Regions from separate parts of the [Bacillus] caldolyticus genome, predicted to be linked through region 2. Evidence: a T-box and tRNA genes for the amino acid it is inferred to sense, from the RefSeq annotation. Region 2 holds a T-box; the other holds one or more tRNA genes.
The links. The T-box of region 2 lies ahead of pheS (phenylalanine--tRNA ligase subunit alpha). A T-box ahead of a tRNA ligase gene usually reads a tRNA of that ligase, here a tRNA-Phe.
Positions count from the first base shown of each region.

Region 1: it encodes a tRNA-Phe, which carries the amino acid that the T-box ahead of pheS (phenylalanine--tRNA ligase subunit alpha) is inferred to sense. The anticodon was not compared.

Region 1 covers NZ_CP025074.1:2,621,019-2,628,159, reverse strand. The annotation lists gene CWI35_RS13685 (hypothetical protein) at 178-408, opposite strand; tRNA gene CWI35_RS13680 (tRNA-Leu) at 541-625, opposite strand; tRNA gene CWI35_RS13675 (tRNA-Cys) at 687-760, opposite strand; tRNA gene CWI35_RS13670 (tRNA-Gly) at 770-841, opposite strand; tRNA gene CWI35_RS13665 (tRNA-Gln) at 847-921, opposite strand; tRNA gene CWI35_RS13660 (tRNA-His) at 938-1,010, opposite strand; tRNA gene CWI35_RS13655 (tRNA-Trp) at 1,028-1,101, opposite strand; tRNA gene CWI35_RS13650 (tRNA-Tyr) at 1,109-1,193, opposite strand; tRNA gene CWI35_RS13645 (tRNA-Thr) at 1,200-1,275, opposite strand; tRNA gene CWI35_RS13640 (tRNA-Phe) at 1,583-1,658, opposite strand; tRNA gene CWI35_RS13635 (tRNA-Asp) at 1,831-1,906, opposite strand; tRNA gene CWI35_RS13630 (tRNA-Met) at 1,912-1,988, opposite strand; tRNA gene CWI35_RS13625 (tRNA-Val) at 2,131-2,206, opposite strand; tRNA gene CWI35_RS13620 (tRNA-Glu) at 2,216-2,287, opposite strand; tRNA gene CWI35_RS13615 (tRNA-Ser) at 2,302-2,392, opposite strand; tRNA gene CWI35_RS13610 (tRNA-Asn) at 2,397-2,471, opposite strand; rRNA gene CWI35_RS13605 (23S ribosomal RNA) at 2,721-5,650, opposite strand; rRNA gene CWI35_RS13600 (16S ribosomal RNA) at 6,305-7,141, opposite strand, start outside.
Region 2 covers NZ_CP025074.1:2,828,549-2,835,689, reverse strand. The annotation lists gene pheT (phenylalanine--tRNA ligase subunit beta) at 1-89, opposite strand, end outside; gene pheS (phenylalanine--tRNA ligase subunit alpha) at 111-1,145, opposite strand; T-box leader at 1,188-1,423, opposite strand; gene CWI35_RS14710 (TrmH family RNA methyltransferase) at 1,511-2,263, opposite strand; gene msrA (peptide-methionine (S)-S-oxide reductase MsrA) at 2,260-2,784, opposite strand; gene CWI35_RS14695 (ISLre2-like element ISGsp3 family transposase) at 3,017-4,384, opposite strand; gene CWI35_RS14685 (HI0074 family nucleotidyltransferase substrate-binding subunit) at 4,632-5,375, opposite strand; gene sspI (small acid-soluble spore protein SspI) at 5,503-5,712, shown strand; gene CWI35_RS14675 (M42 family metallopeptidase) at 5,741-6,829, opposite strand; gene CWI35_RS14670 (dUTP diphosphatase) at 6,922-7,141, opposite strand, start outside.

The DNA of each region.
Region 1 (7,141 bases), 210 kb from region 2:
TCTCTTTGCTTTTAGTCAAAAATCAACAATTAGCAATAACAGACAACCAATAAAAATTGGCACATCGACGAATGAAATAACAAAAAAGTTATCCACAGTTATTTCAGGATAGAGCCTAAGCTTAATCGTCCTTTCTTAAAATTTTCCTCATCAGTCCGATTATGATTTTATTGATTTCTATAGCTTCATTATCAAGCTCTGTGAATTTTTGTTCATCAATATAGCCGAGCCGTTTTGCAATTTTCTTAGTTCGCAATCCTCAATAAATATCTCTAACAATTCCTCAAATGTGTATTCAATTTCTGCGTTGTCATCAGATATTAGCAATAACTCCTCACGACTTAGCTCTCCTCTTCTTCCTCTCTTGCTCTTTCTCTGCAATTCTCTCTCATTTTCTATTCTTCCCACTTTCCATTTCACCTCACCGAACACGATTGTACGCACACGATTTTCTTCTCTCGAATCGTATTCGGTAAATAAAAAACAAGGGATTCCACTTACGTGAAACCCCTTGTCCCTAAAGCCTTTTCCCTATTTCGATGCCGATGGTGGGAGTCGAACCCACACGGGGGGTTACCCCACACGATTTTGAGTCGTGCGCGTCTGCCAATTCCGCCACATCGGCGCGACATGTATTATTCTATCACATTACTTCATGTCTGTCAACACTTTTTATATTCATTAGATGGAGGCGGCACCCGGATTCGAACCGGGGGTAAAGGTTTTGCAGACCTCTGCCTTACCACTTGGCTATGCCGCCTTGATCGAGAGCGGAAGACGGGACTCGAACCCGCGACCCCCACCTTGGCAAGGTGGTGTTCTACCACTGAACTACTTCCGCATCATTGGCTGGGGTAGCTGGATTCGAACCAACGCATCACGGAGTCAAAGTCCGTTGCCTTACCGCTTGGCTATACCCCAATGCCGGAAAGTGAAGGGCGACTAGTGGGAATCGAACCCACGCATGCCAGAGCCACAATCTGGTGCGTTAACCACTTCGCCATAGTCGCCATAATGATAATCAAAATGGCAGGGGCAGTAGGAATCGAACCCACACCGGAGGTTTTGGAGACCTCTGTTCTACCATTAAACTATGCCCCTTTAATCATGGTGGAGGGGGACGGATTCGAACCGCCGAACCCAAAGGGAGCGGATTTACAGTCCGCCGCGTTTAGCCACTTCGCTACCCCTCCAAAGAATGGTGCCGACTGCAGGACTTGAACCCGCAACCTACTGATTACGATTCAGTTGCTCTACCAATTGAGCTAAGTCGGCATAAAACAAATGCAAGAAGGTGGCTCATTGTTGTGCTCTGTGCCTCTTCCTCTACAAGCTGATTCGAGGAAGCAGGATGCGTCGAGGCAACTCGAAGCCGACTCGACGAAGCAAGTGCTCGTCTCTACCAATTGAGCTAAGTCGGCATAATTATGATATAAATCGTGGCTCATTGTTCATTTGTTGTGTCCCTTCCTCTACCAGCCAATTCGAAGAAGCTGGGTGCGTCGGGACAACTCGCAATCGATTCGATGAAGCGGATGCTCGTCTCTGCCAATAGAGCTAAGTCAGCTTGCTATCAATTATATGGTGGCTCGGGACGGAATCGAACCGCCGACACAAGGATTTTCAGTCCTTTGCTCTACCGACTGAGCTACCGAGCCATATATTATTTTTTAACTCGCTCGTTGAATTGCTCTGTGCCTCTTCCTCTACCAGCTGATTCAAAGACGCTCGATGCGTCGAGGCAACTCGAAGCGAATTCGATGAAGCGGATGCTCGTCTCTACCGAATGAGCTACCGAGCCATACCATATTTTTCGTGATTTTGGAACAATGGCGGTCCCGACGGGACTCGAACCCGCGATCTCCTGCGTGACAGGCAGGCATGTTAACCACTACACTACGGGACCAATTTTGGTTGCGGGGGCAGGATTTGAACCTGCGACCTTCGGGTTATGAGCCCGACGAGCTACCGGACTGCTCCACCCCGCGATGATAAGAAAGTAAGTTGATGTTCACAATGCTTTTGGTGTTGTTGTCCGTTGCCTCTTCCTCTACAAGCTGATTCAAAGATGCTGGATGCGTCGGGACAACTCGCGATGAATGAGAAAGCAAGTCAGCTTTTATATTAAGATGGTGGAGGATGACGGGATCGAACCGCCGACCCCTTGCTTGTAAGGCAAGTGCTCTCCCAGCTGAGCTAATCCTCCACAAAGAAGTGACCCGTACGGGATTCGAACCCGTGTTACCGCCGTGAAAGGGCGGTGTCTTAACCACTTGACCAACGGGCCATGCTGATGGATCATGGCGGAGAGCAAGGGATTCGAACCCTTGAGGCGCTATTCACGCCTACACGATTTCCAATCGTGCTCCTTCGACCACTCGGACAGCTCTCCACGATGGCTCCGCAGGCAGGATTCGAACCTGCGACCAATCGGTTAACAGCCGATTGCTCTACCACTGAGCTACTGCGGAATCATAACGACGGTCAATTCTCCCAACAAGATGTCCTGCCTCTTCCTCTGCCAGCCGATTCAAAGAAGCTGGATGCGTCGAGGCAACTCGCAGTTCATCCGATGATGCAAATGCTCGTCACTGAGCTGCTGCGAAATGACATCTCTTTAGACATTTACTATTATAATGATTCGCGCTGAGCTGTCAAGAGTTTTTTCATTCCTTCAAAACTAGATAACCGTTGGAAGAAGCCGCTCGCCTGCGCTTTTCTTGGTTAAGCCCTCGATCGATTAGTATCCGTCAGCTCCACGTGTCGCCACGCTTCCACCTCGGACCTATCGACCTCGTCATCTTCGAGGGATCTTACCCGCTTTGCGCGGTGGGAAATCTCATCTTGAGGGGGGCTTCACGCTTAGATGCTTTCAGCGCTTATCCCGTCCGCACATAGCTACCCAGCGGTGCCCCTGGCGGGACAACTGGTACACCAGCGGTGCGTCCATCCCGGTCCTCTCGTACTAAGGACAGCTCCTCTCAAATTTCCTGCGCCCGCGACGGATAGGGACCGAACTGTCTCACGACGTTCTGAACCCAGCTCGCGTACCGCTTTAATGGGCGAACAGCCCAACCCTTGGGACCGACTACAGCCCCAGGATGCGATGAGCCGACATCGAGGTGCCAAACCTCCCCGTCGATGTGGACTCTTGGGGGAGATCAGCCTGTTATCCCCGGGGTAGCTTTTATCCGTTGAGCGATGGCCCTTCCATGCGGAACCACCGGATCACTAAGCCCGACTTTCGTCCCTGCTCGACCTGTCCGTCTCGCAGTCAAGCTCCCTTGTGCCTTTGCACTCTCCGAATGATTTCCAACCATTCTGAGGGAACCTTTGGGCGCCTCCGTTACCTTTTGGGAGGCGACCGCCCCAGTCAAACTGCCCACCTGACACTGTCTCCCACCCCGCTAAGGGGTGCGGGTTAGAATTTCAATACCGCCAGGGTGGTATCCCACCGCCGCCTCCACCGAAGCTGGCGCTCCGGCTTCCCAGGCTCCCACCTATCCTGTACAAGCGATACCAAAATTCCATATCAGGCTGCAGTAAAGCTCCACGGGGTCTTTCCGTCCTGTCGCGGGTAACCTGCATCTTCACAGGTAGTATAATTTCACCGGGTCTCTCGTTGAGACAGCGCCCAAGTCGTTACACCTTTCGTGCGGGTCGGAACTTACCCGACAAGGAATTTCGCTACCTTAGGACCGTTATAGTTACGGCCGCCGTTTACTGGGGCTTCGGTTCGCACCTTCGCTTCCGCTAAGCGCTCCCCTTAACCTTCCAGCACCGGGCAGGTGTCAGCCCCTATACGTCGCCTTTCGGCTTCGCAGAGACCTGTGTTTTTGATAAACAGTCGCTTGGGCCTTTTCACTGCGGCTCTTCAGGGCTCTTCACCCCAAAGAGCACCCCTTCTCCCGAAGTTACGGGGTCATTTTGCCGAGTTCCTTAACGAGAGTTCTCCCGCGCGCCTTAGGATTCTCTCCTCGCCTACCTGTGTCGGTTTGCGGTACGGGCACCTCTTCCCTCGCTAGAGGCTTTTCTTGGCAGTGTGAAATCGGGGACTTCCGGATGACTCCGTCGCCGTCACCGCTTGGCCTTACAATCCGCGGATTTGCCTACGGATCAGCCTTGCGGCTTGGACAGGCTCTTCCAGCCGCCTGCTCGCCCTATCCTCCTGCGTCCCCCCATCGCTCAAACGGGAAGAAGGTGGTACAGGAATCTCAACCTGTTGTCCATCACCTACGCCTTTCGGCCTCGGCTTAGGTCCCGACTAACCCTGAGCGGACGAACCTTCCTCAGGAACCCTTAGGCTTTCGGCGCAGAGGATTCTCACCTCTGTTTTCGCTACTCATACCGGCATTCTCACTTCTAAGCGCTCCACCAGTCCTTCCGGTCTGGCTTCTCTGCCCTTAGAACGCTCCCCTACCGATGACCAACGGTCATCCCGCAGCTTCGGCGGCACGTTTAGCCCCGGTACATTTTCGGCGCAGAGTCACTCGACCAGTGAGCTATTACGCACTCTTTAAATGGTGGCTGCTTCTAAGCCAACATCCTGGTTGTCTTTGCAACTCCACATCCTTTTCCACTGAACGTGCACTTCGGGGCCTTAGCTGGCGGTCTGGGCTGTTCCCCTCTCGACCACGGATCTTATCACTCGCGGTCTGACTCCCGGGCATAAGTCGTTGGCATTCGGAGTTTGACTGGGTTCGGTAACCCGATTTGGGCCCCTAGCCCAATCAGTGCTCTACCTCCAAGACTCCTAAACCCGAGGCTAGCCCTAAAGCTATTTCGGGGAGAACCAGCTATCTCCAAGTTCGATTGGCATTTCACCCCTACCCACACCTCATCCCCGCACTTTTCAACGTGCGTGGGTTCGGGCCTCCAGCCGGTGTTACCCGGCCTTCACCCTGGACATGGGTAGATCACCTGGTTTCGGGTCGACGACGACGTACTCACACGCCCTGTTCAGACTCGCTTTCGCTGCGGCTCCGCCTCTTCGGCTTAACCTCGCACGCCATCGTCACTCGCCGGTTCATTCTACAAAAGGCACGCCATCACCCATCAACGGGCTCTGACTACTTGTAGGCACACGGTTTCAGGTTCTCTTTCACTCCCCTCCCGGGGTGCTTTTCACCTTTCCCTCACGGTACTGGTGCACTATCGGTCACTAGGGAGTATTTAGCCTTGGGAGATGGTCCTCCCTGCTTCCGACGGGATTCCTCGTGTCCCGCCGTACTCAGGATCCGCTCGGGAGGGAACGAAGTTTCGACTACAGGGCTGTCACCTTCTCTGGCCGGCCGTTCCAGACCGGTTCGTCTACCCCGTCCCTTTCTCACTCCCATCGTGAGCGGTCCTACAACCCCAAGAGGACACGCCTCTTGGTTTGGGCTGTTCCCGTTTCGCTCGCCGCTACTCAGGGAATCGCGGTTGCTTTCTTCTCCTCCGGGTACTAAGATGTTTCAGTTCCCCGGGTGTGCCCTCCATGCCCTATGGATTCAGGCATGGATACTGCCCCATTACGGACAGTGGGTTCCCCCATTCGGACATCTCCGGATCAACGCTTGCTTACAGCTCCCCGAAGCGTTTCGGCGTTTGCCCCGTCCTTCATCGGCTCCTAGTGCCAAGGCATCCACCGTGCGCCCTTTCCAGCTTAACCTATTGCGCTCTCGGCTTCTTCCTTTGCTTTTCCGGTTATCTAGTTTTCAAGGAACGAGACTGCTTCTTGAATTTGCTTCTCTGCAGTCTTGCATCGAGGAATCCCACTTCCTCGAATCTGCTAGAAGACGCAGATGCAAAGTTGCTGCCTTGAACCTGCTTCTTCGCTGGTTTGCGTCGAGGAATTCGGCTTCTCCGAATCCACTTGTAGACGCAGACGCAAACGAGACTGCTTCTTGAATTTGCTTCTCTGCAGTCTTGTGCCGAGGAATCTTGCTTCCCTGAACCTGCTAGCAGACGCAGGCACAGACGCAAAGCAACTACGTTGAAACAGCTTCCTTGCAGCTTTGCGTCGAGGAATCCAGCTTCTCTGAATTCACTTGTAGACGCAGACGCAAAGCAACTGAAGGAATTTCTCATTCCTTCAAAACTGAACGAAACAGAAGCGCGTTTTGCTTTGAATAACGACTGATGTCTAGCTCCAGCGCCTGGCTCTCTTCTGCCAAATAACCTTCCCCCTCGGGGTGCAAGCACCCCTGCGGGTGAAGAACATTTGGCTTCGAGATCGCCAGGATGGCGATATTTCGCCGTTGCCCGCAGGACGCGGGCTGCCTTTAGGCGAAATTACGGCGCTTCCGCTTTTCTTCGTCCTTAGAAAGGAGGTGATCCAGCCGCACCTTCCGGTACGGCTACCTTGTTACGACTTCACCCCAATCACTTGCCCCACCTTCGGCGGCTGGCTCCCGTAAGGGTTACCGCACCGACTTCGGGTGTTGCAAGCTCTCGTGGTGTGACGGGCGGTGTGTACAAGGCCCGGGAACGTATTCACCGCGGCATGCTGATCCGCGATTACTAGCGATTCCGGCTTCATGCAGGCGAGTTGCAGCCTGCAATCCGAACTGAGAGCGGCTTTTTGGGATTCGCTCCCCCTCGCGGGTTCGCAGCCCTTTGTACCGCCCATTGTAGCACGTGTGTAGCCCAGGTCATAAGGGGCATGATGATTTGACGTCATCCCCACCTTCCTCCGACTTGTCGCCGGCAGTCCCTCTAGAGTGCCCACCTTCGTGCTGGCAACTAGAGGCGAGGGTTGCGCTCGTTGCGGGACTTAACCCAACATCTCACGACACGAGCTGACGACAACCATGCACCACCTGTCACCCTGTCCCCCCGAAGGGGGAACGCCCAATCTCTTGGGTTGTCAGGGGATGTCAAGACCTGGTAAGGTTCTTCGCGTTGCTTCGAATTAAACCACATGCTCCACCGCTTGTGCGGGCCCCCGTCAATTCCTTTGAGTTTCAGCCTTGCGGCCGTACTCCCCAGGCGGAGTGCTTATCGCGTTAGCTGCAGCACTAAAGGGTGTGACCCCTCTAACACTTAGCACTCATCGTTTACGGCGTGGACTACCAGGGTATCTAATCCTGTTTGCTCCCCACGCTTTCGCGCCTCAGCGTCAGTTGCAGGCCAGAGAGCCGCCTTCGCCACTGGTGTTCCT
Region 2 (7,141 bases):
CCGCTTTTCGTGATGCGATCAGCGAGTTCCGCGGCGGTGACCCCCGTCAAATCGACGTACTCGCTCAGCCAACGGTAAGACACGAGCATGGAAAACCCCTCCTTTTTCTGTTACACACGCAAAAATTGCCGCAAGAAACGTAGATCGTTTTGATAGAAATGACGGATGTCGTCAATGCCGTACTTCAGCATCGCGATCCGCTCCGGCCCCATGCCGAACGCAAAGCCGGTGTACGTTTTCGAATCAAAGCCGGCCATCTCAAGCACGTTCGGATGCACCATGCCGGCTCCTAAAATTTCGATCCAGCCGGTGCCTTTGCAGACGCCGCAGCCCCGCCCTTCGCATCGGAAGCAGGACACATCGACTTCGACCGACGGCTCGGTGAACGGGAAAAAGCTCGGCCGGAAGCGGATGTCGCGCCCTTCCCCGAACAGCTTGCGGGCAAATTCGCGCAGCGTCCCTTTCAAATCGCTCATCCGGATGTTCCGATCCACAACCAATCCTTCAATTTGCGTAAACTGGTGCGAATGCGTCGCATCGTCCGTATCGCGGCGGTACACTTTGCCCGGACAAATGATTTTCACCGGGCCGCGCCCGCGGTGTTTTTCCATCGTCCGCGCCTGCATCGGCGATGTGTGGGTGCGAAGCAAAATCTCCTCCGTGATGTAAAACGAATCTTGCATATCGCGGGCCGGGTGGCCTTTCGGCAAATTGAGCGCCTCAAAGTTGTAATAGTCGGTCTCGACTTCCGGCCCTTCGGCGACCGTATAGCCCATGCCGATAAACAAATCTTCAATTTCTTCAATGACGCGCGTCAGCGGATGGGGATTGCCAAGACTCACAGGTCGTCCCGGCAGCGTCACATCGATCGCTTCGGCGGCCAGCTTCCGCTCGACTTCCTCCTGTTCCAGTTTCGCTTGTTTCGCCTCGAGCGCCTGCTGAATCGCCGCTCTCACTTCATTGGCCAGCGCGCCGAGTTTCGGGCGCTCTTCCGGCGGCAATGCCCCCATGCCGCGCAGCACTTCGGTGATCGGCCCTTTTTTGCCCAAGTAAGCGACGCGCACGTCATTCAGTGCTTTGACGTCTTTCGCCTCATCGATTCGGCGAAGCGCTTCTTGCTTCAGCTCGTACAGCCGTTCTTTCACTTGAGTCCCTCCTCTATCCAAAATAAAAAACCCGCCCCCCCGGTAAGGGACGAGTTGTTGCTCGCGGTACCACCCTTGTTAACAGCACAAATGTGCTGTTCGCTTCATTGCGATAACGGCCGAAAGCCGGAACACCTTTACATCCCCTTTTGGGATGGTCCCGGTGTCAACTCGGGAGGTGAACTTCACTTGCGTCAGCCATAAAAACGCTCCCAGTCTCCGGCGTTTTCTCCCTGGATGGCGAGCAGCAAGCTACTTTTCTCCGTCATCGTTGTTGTCCGTATGGGAAATTGTCGCTATTCATTATACGCAAATGAGTGGGCAAAGGCAAGGTCAGGCCGAAATTTCTTTGCGCAGCTCATCGTTTACCGCACCGCCTGCAAGGAATAAAGCAAAATTCCGGCCGCGACGGCGACATTCAGCGACTCGGCTTGGCCGTAAATCGGGATGTAGATGGTTTCCGTCGTCATCTCGAGCCATTCGCGCCGGACGCCGCTTCCTTCATTGCCGACGAGCAAGGCGAAGGAAGACGAAGGCGGAACGGTGCGGTAATCGACGGCATTCTCCAAGGCCGTTCCGTACACCGGAATGCCCTGCTCCTTGAAACGCGCGATCCATTGCACCAAATCGCCTTTGACAACCGGAAGATGAAACAGCGACCCTTGCGTCGCCCGCACGACTTTCGGATTGTACACATCGGCGCACCCTTCGCCAAGGATGACAGCATCGATCCCGGCGGCATCGGCGGTGCGAATCATCGTCCCGAGATTGCCCGGGTCTTGCACGGCGTCAATGAGCAAGGCGGTCTTCACACCTTCAAGCTCGGCTGGCAACTTTCGGCACACCGCGGCGATGCCTTGCGGCGTCTCCGTGCTGCTGATCGCCTTCATCACCGCTTCGGTCACGATCACAACCGGGACGCTGACGTCCCAGCCGGGCGGGATGGCTGTCCGCTCGTCCACCATCAGCTCAACAAGCGGCGCGTTGCTTTTTACAGCCTCTTCGACAAGATGAAACCCTTCAAGCAAAAACAATCCGGTCTCATCGCGCCCTTTTTTGGTCAGCAGCTTTTTCCATTGTTTGACGCGCGCATTTTTCGGCGATTCGATCCGCTTCACCGTTTCGTCCCCCAATGTTTGGCGATAAACTCGTCGCGCCCGGACGCGGCGCGGTCTTGTTTGTAATGCTCCGGATTTTTCTTATGGTAGTTTTGATGATACTCTTCCGCCGGGTAAAACGTCGTCGCCGGCAAAATTTTCGTTACAATCGGCTTCGAGAAGCGCCCGCTTTCCTCGAGCGCCCGCTTTGACTGCTCGGCGAGCTGGCGCTGTTTTTCGTTATGGTAAAAAATCGCCGTCCGGTATTGCGGCCCGCGGTCGTGAAACTGGCCGCCGTCATCGGTCGGGTCGATTTGACACCAATACAGCTCCAACAGCCGCTCATACGGAAAGACGTCCGGGTCAAACGTGATTTGCACCGCTTCGTAATGGCCGGTCGTGCCGGTTTTCACTTGCTCGTATGTTGGGTTTTCGACATGCCCGCCCGTATAGCCGGAGACGATGCCGTAAATGCCGTCAAGCTCCTCAAACGGCGTCACCATGCACCAAAAGCAGCCGCCGGCGAATGTCGCTTTTTCCATTGTGTCGTCACCTCATTCGTCAAGTTTCTTCATTTGATTATAACAAAATGTGTGCCGTTGTCATCTTTCACGACCAAAGCCGAGTCAGTCAAGACTTTGTGGAGAACATTTTTTCGGTTCACTACGGGCGTTGTCAATCACTAGTTAGCGAACCATTTTCAGGAATTAATATCGTAAGCGCTTTCGGACTCTCATCCCTCATCTTGAGGCGATGATACGATATTCCATTTTTTTACACCCAACCACCATCCCGGAGCGCCGACAACGCTTGATGGATCGGTGTCCCGGATGACCGCTGCAGACACGGTAGATTCTGACGCACCACATCTGCCCATAACCGTCCGGCCTTCCGTTTGGCCTGTTCGATCCGCTTGGACTTTGTTGAGGCCGAGGCCGCCGTTCGGGTCTCTTCTTCCTCCACCAACTGCCCATTTCTCCGCCAAATCCCGTCGATTCGGGCCGCCATCGCCCTCAGAAACGCCCGAAGCCCTTGGTCTTTCCAGCTGCGGCGGGATTTCACCCGATGCGCAAACCGGCTCATCACGCTCTCGGCGTGGCCCATCGGACGCATGCCGGTCGTCTCCACCCCTTGCTCCGACAGCCACTCCCGATAGTCCCGGATGCATCCCGGCATCGACTCGATCCGGCGGATCATGGCAGCCATCTGCTTCTCTTTCGCTTCGTCCTCCAACGTGCCGACCGCGCTGTTCAGCTCCACGAGAAGCCCCTCTTCGTCTTGTTTCGCCAGCTTCTTCCGCACCTCCCGCCAACGCGGATGGCCGGACAGACACTGACGCAGCTCCCGCGCCACATGAAATCGATCCAGCTGAAAGCACGCCCGCTTCCCAAAATACTCCCGGCAGGCCGTGATCCACGACGCCGCGTCGCCGTTGATGATCAACAGGTCCCGGCACGGATCATAGGCATATTCGTTCATCAGCCACTCTTCGAACCGTTCCCACACGTCTCCCTCCCCTTCATGGAGGTAGTGGCGCCGGTTCACGAGCTCGAGCTGCGAACCGTTTCGTTTCCATCCCTCGTGAACCGCCAGGATTTTCTCTTCTTTCGCCCGTTTCCCTTTCCCCTGGCGGGAAATAAACAGTCCATCCGCCTCCACAAACAGCACCCGGCCGTGCCGTTGGGAAACAGGGCGGTGCAGCGAGACAGGGGCCTCCAGCACCAGTTGGCGAATCGCCTCGTGGCTCATGACCGCATACCCCACGATCGACTCCAACGTACGGGCCGCTTTGCGGTAGGAAGAGCACTCTACGGCCAACTCGACCGCCGTTTCCTCGAGGCAAGGACTGATCGATCGGGCCCCATCAAAGCCTAATTCGGCATCCAGCAAGAAGGTATAGTTCCCCGTTTGCCGGTCATAGTAGTAGTTCCGTCGAAACGTCACTTCTCCAAACAGCGTTTGGATCGTAGTCGGCCGTTTGTCTTTCAGCTGATACCGGCGCTTGTCCCGCGCTTCCGCCAGTTGTTGATCAATCTCCTCCAAAAGGGCCGCCAACAAGACAGCGAACACCTTTTGAAGAGTTCTGACTAATTGTTCCTCCAGCTCTTTTAATAAAGGCCATTCTGTGGTAAGATGTTTCATGGACTCTCTCCCTCCTGTTTTCGGTTGATGTTGACAATCACCATCATAGCAGGGAGAGAGTCCTTTTTGCATGACATTTGCTTTTTTCTACCGCGCTTCGCTTGGTGGCCCCGACGAGCGTCGCGAACAAAAGTTCGCAACCCTCGTCGGGGATCATTTCGGAATGTCACCCACAAATATTTTACTCACACACCAAAGCCAAGTTCCTTCACAAAGCCAGGCTCGTTCCGTTCCGCACGCCGGCCGCTCATGTCACTGAGTCAAGCTGTCGTTTCATTTCGTCAAGCAAACGGTCAAACAGCGGGATATAGTGGGTGCGAATGCGTTCATACATGTCCATGGCAGTTTCTTCATCATACGTATGGGACGTCCGGTTGCGGTCTTCGAGCATGCGAAGCCATGTCTCTCCGTCTTGAATCAACCCTTCCCGAAACGCCTCGCGAATCGTTTTCCTCGGACTCGTCACTTCAGCGTATCCCTGATGCTCCAAATAAAGTTTCATCCATTTCCATGCTAGTTCGTACGTGAATTCAAAGCGTTGAATGGTCGCATCAACAACAAGGTCATCCGTTTGAGCGTCTCTTGCGGCACTTTGCCGGAGTTTGGAGAGCGCCCGTTCGAAATCGTAAAATCGATCCATCAGCCGGCTCATGGTGACCATCACCTTCCCGTGCTCGTTCGTTTGAAAAATCGTCTTTCCTTCTTGGTCAATATTCATTTTTAGCTGTTCGTTGTGAATTTGATTGTAATCAACAACATCGATCGGATAAATGATCGGAAGTTCATCCAAGTCCGATTGCAGGAGGTACAGCGGGCCTCCCGGTTTTCGAAATTGGATCGCCAAATCGATATCCGATCCTTCCTTGTAATCGCCTCGTGCTCTTGAGCCGAACAAAATGACTTTTTCAATGACATCAGCATAACGGGAAAATAGATGGAGCAGTTGGCGAAATACCGTTCGTTCCAATCCATAGAGCGGTTTCTCGTCCATCGTCGCCATCACTCATTTCGGTCTAGTTTTTCCTCTATTATACCATATACGAGAGCCGCTCCATGTATAAATCCGCCGCCATTGGCAAACGATAACGGTGTACAATACGGCCAATGAGGTGAGACAAATGGATTTGAACTTGCGGAAAGCCATTATGCACAACGTCGCCAACAACTCGAAAGAACAGCTCGAGAATACAATCGAGGACGCGATCCAGCGTGGCGAGGAAAAATATTTGCCCGGCCTCGGCGTCCTCTTTGAAGCCATTTGGACGCACGCCAATGAACAGCAAAAAGACATGATGCTCACCACGCTCGAGCAGGCGGTTAAACAATGACGAACACCGGCCGAATTGGCCGGTGTTTTTATTCGTCAAACGTCAGTTGTTTCACTTTGTCGGCGTCAAGCCGTTTGATCACTTCGACAAGCAGCTTGACCGTGTTCTCGTAGTCGTCGCGATGCAAAATGGCGGCGTGCGAGTGGATGTAGCGCGTCGGGATGGCGATCGTGAGCGACGGAACGCCGCTGCCCGTTAAATGAATCGCTCCCGCATCCGTACCGCCGCCCGGCATGGCGTCAAAATGGTACGGAATGTTCAGCTCTTCCGCCACTTCGATGACGAATTCGCGCAAGCCGCGGTGCGACACCATCGTCGCGTCGTACAGGACGATGTGCGGGCCGGCGCCGAGTTTGCCCATCGCTTCTTTTTCCGACACGCCCGGTGTATCGCCGGCAATGCCGACATCCACCGCAAAGGCGATATCCGGCTGAATGAATTGGGCGGCCGTGCGCGCGCCGCGCAAGCCGACTTCTTCCTGCACCGTGCCGACGCCGTATACCGTGTTTGGATGGTCGACGCCTTTCAGCTGCTTGAGCACATCGATGGCGACCGCACAGCCGATCCGGTTGTCCCATGCTTTCGCGAGCAGCATTTTTTCATTGTTCAATACCGTAAATTCAAAATACGGCACGATCATATCGCCCGGGCGGACGCCCCACTCCATCGCTTCCTCGCGGCTTGTCGCGCCGATGTCGATGAACATATCTTTGATTTCCACCGGTTTTTTGCGCGCCTCCGGCGGCAGAATGTGCGGCGGCTTCGAACCGATGACGCCGGTGATGTCGCCTTTTTTCGTCACGATCGTCACGCGCTGGGCGAGCATTACTTGGCTCCACCATCCGCCAAGCGTTTGGAAGCGGATGAATCCTTTGTCGTCGATTTGCGTCACCATAAAGCCGACTTCATCCAAATGGCCGGCGATCATCACTTTCGGCCCGCCCGATTTCCCTTCTTTTTTGGCGATCAAGCTGCCGAGGCCATCCGTTGTCACTTCATCCGCATACGGAGCTATGTATGTCTTCATCACATCGCGCGCTTCCCGCTCATTGCCCGGGACGCCTTTCGCATCGGTCAGCGCTTTCAGCATCGTCAACGTTTCGTCCAACTTCGCCATCTTGGCACCCCTTTCCGGTTTTGTCCACTTTTTTATTATACTTGAAAAGGCTGACGATTGGCAAAATGAATCATTCGCCACCCGAAAAAAGATCAGTAGCGCTCGTTTTGCCGCTTGTGGTTCACTTCATTTTTCCGCCGATACGCCGCCTCGATGTCGTCGGAAGAAAAACCGAGCGCCACGCCAAGCCGCCAATACTCCGCAAACAGCGCATCATATTCCCCTCGCGCTCTCGTCTCCCCGAACCGCTCGGCGGCGCGAAAGATGGCCAAAAACTGCTCAACAAGCGGCCGCTCGACAGCCGGAAGCTCC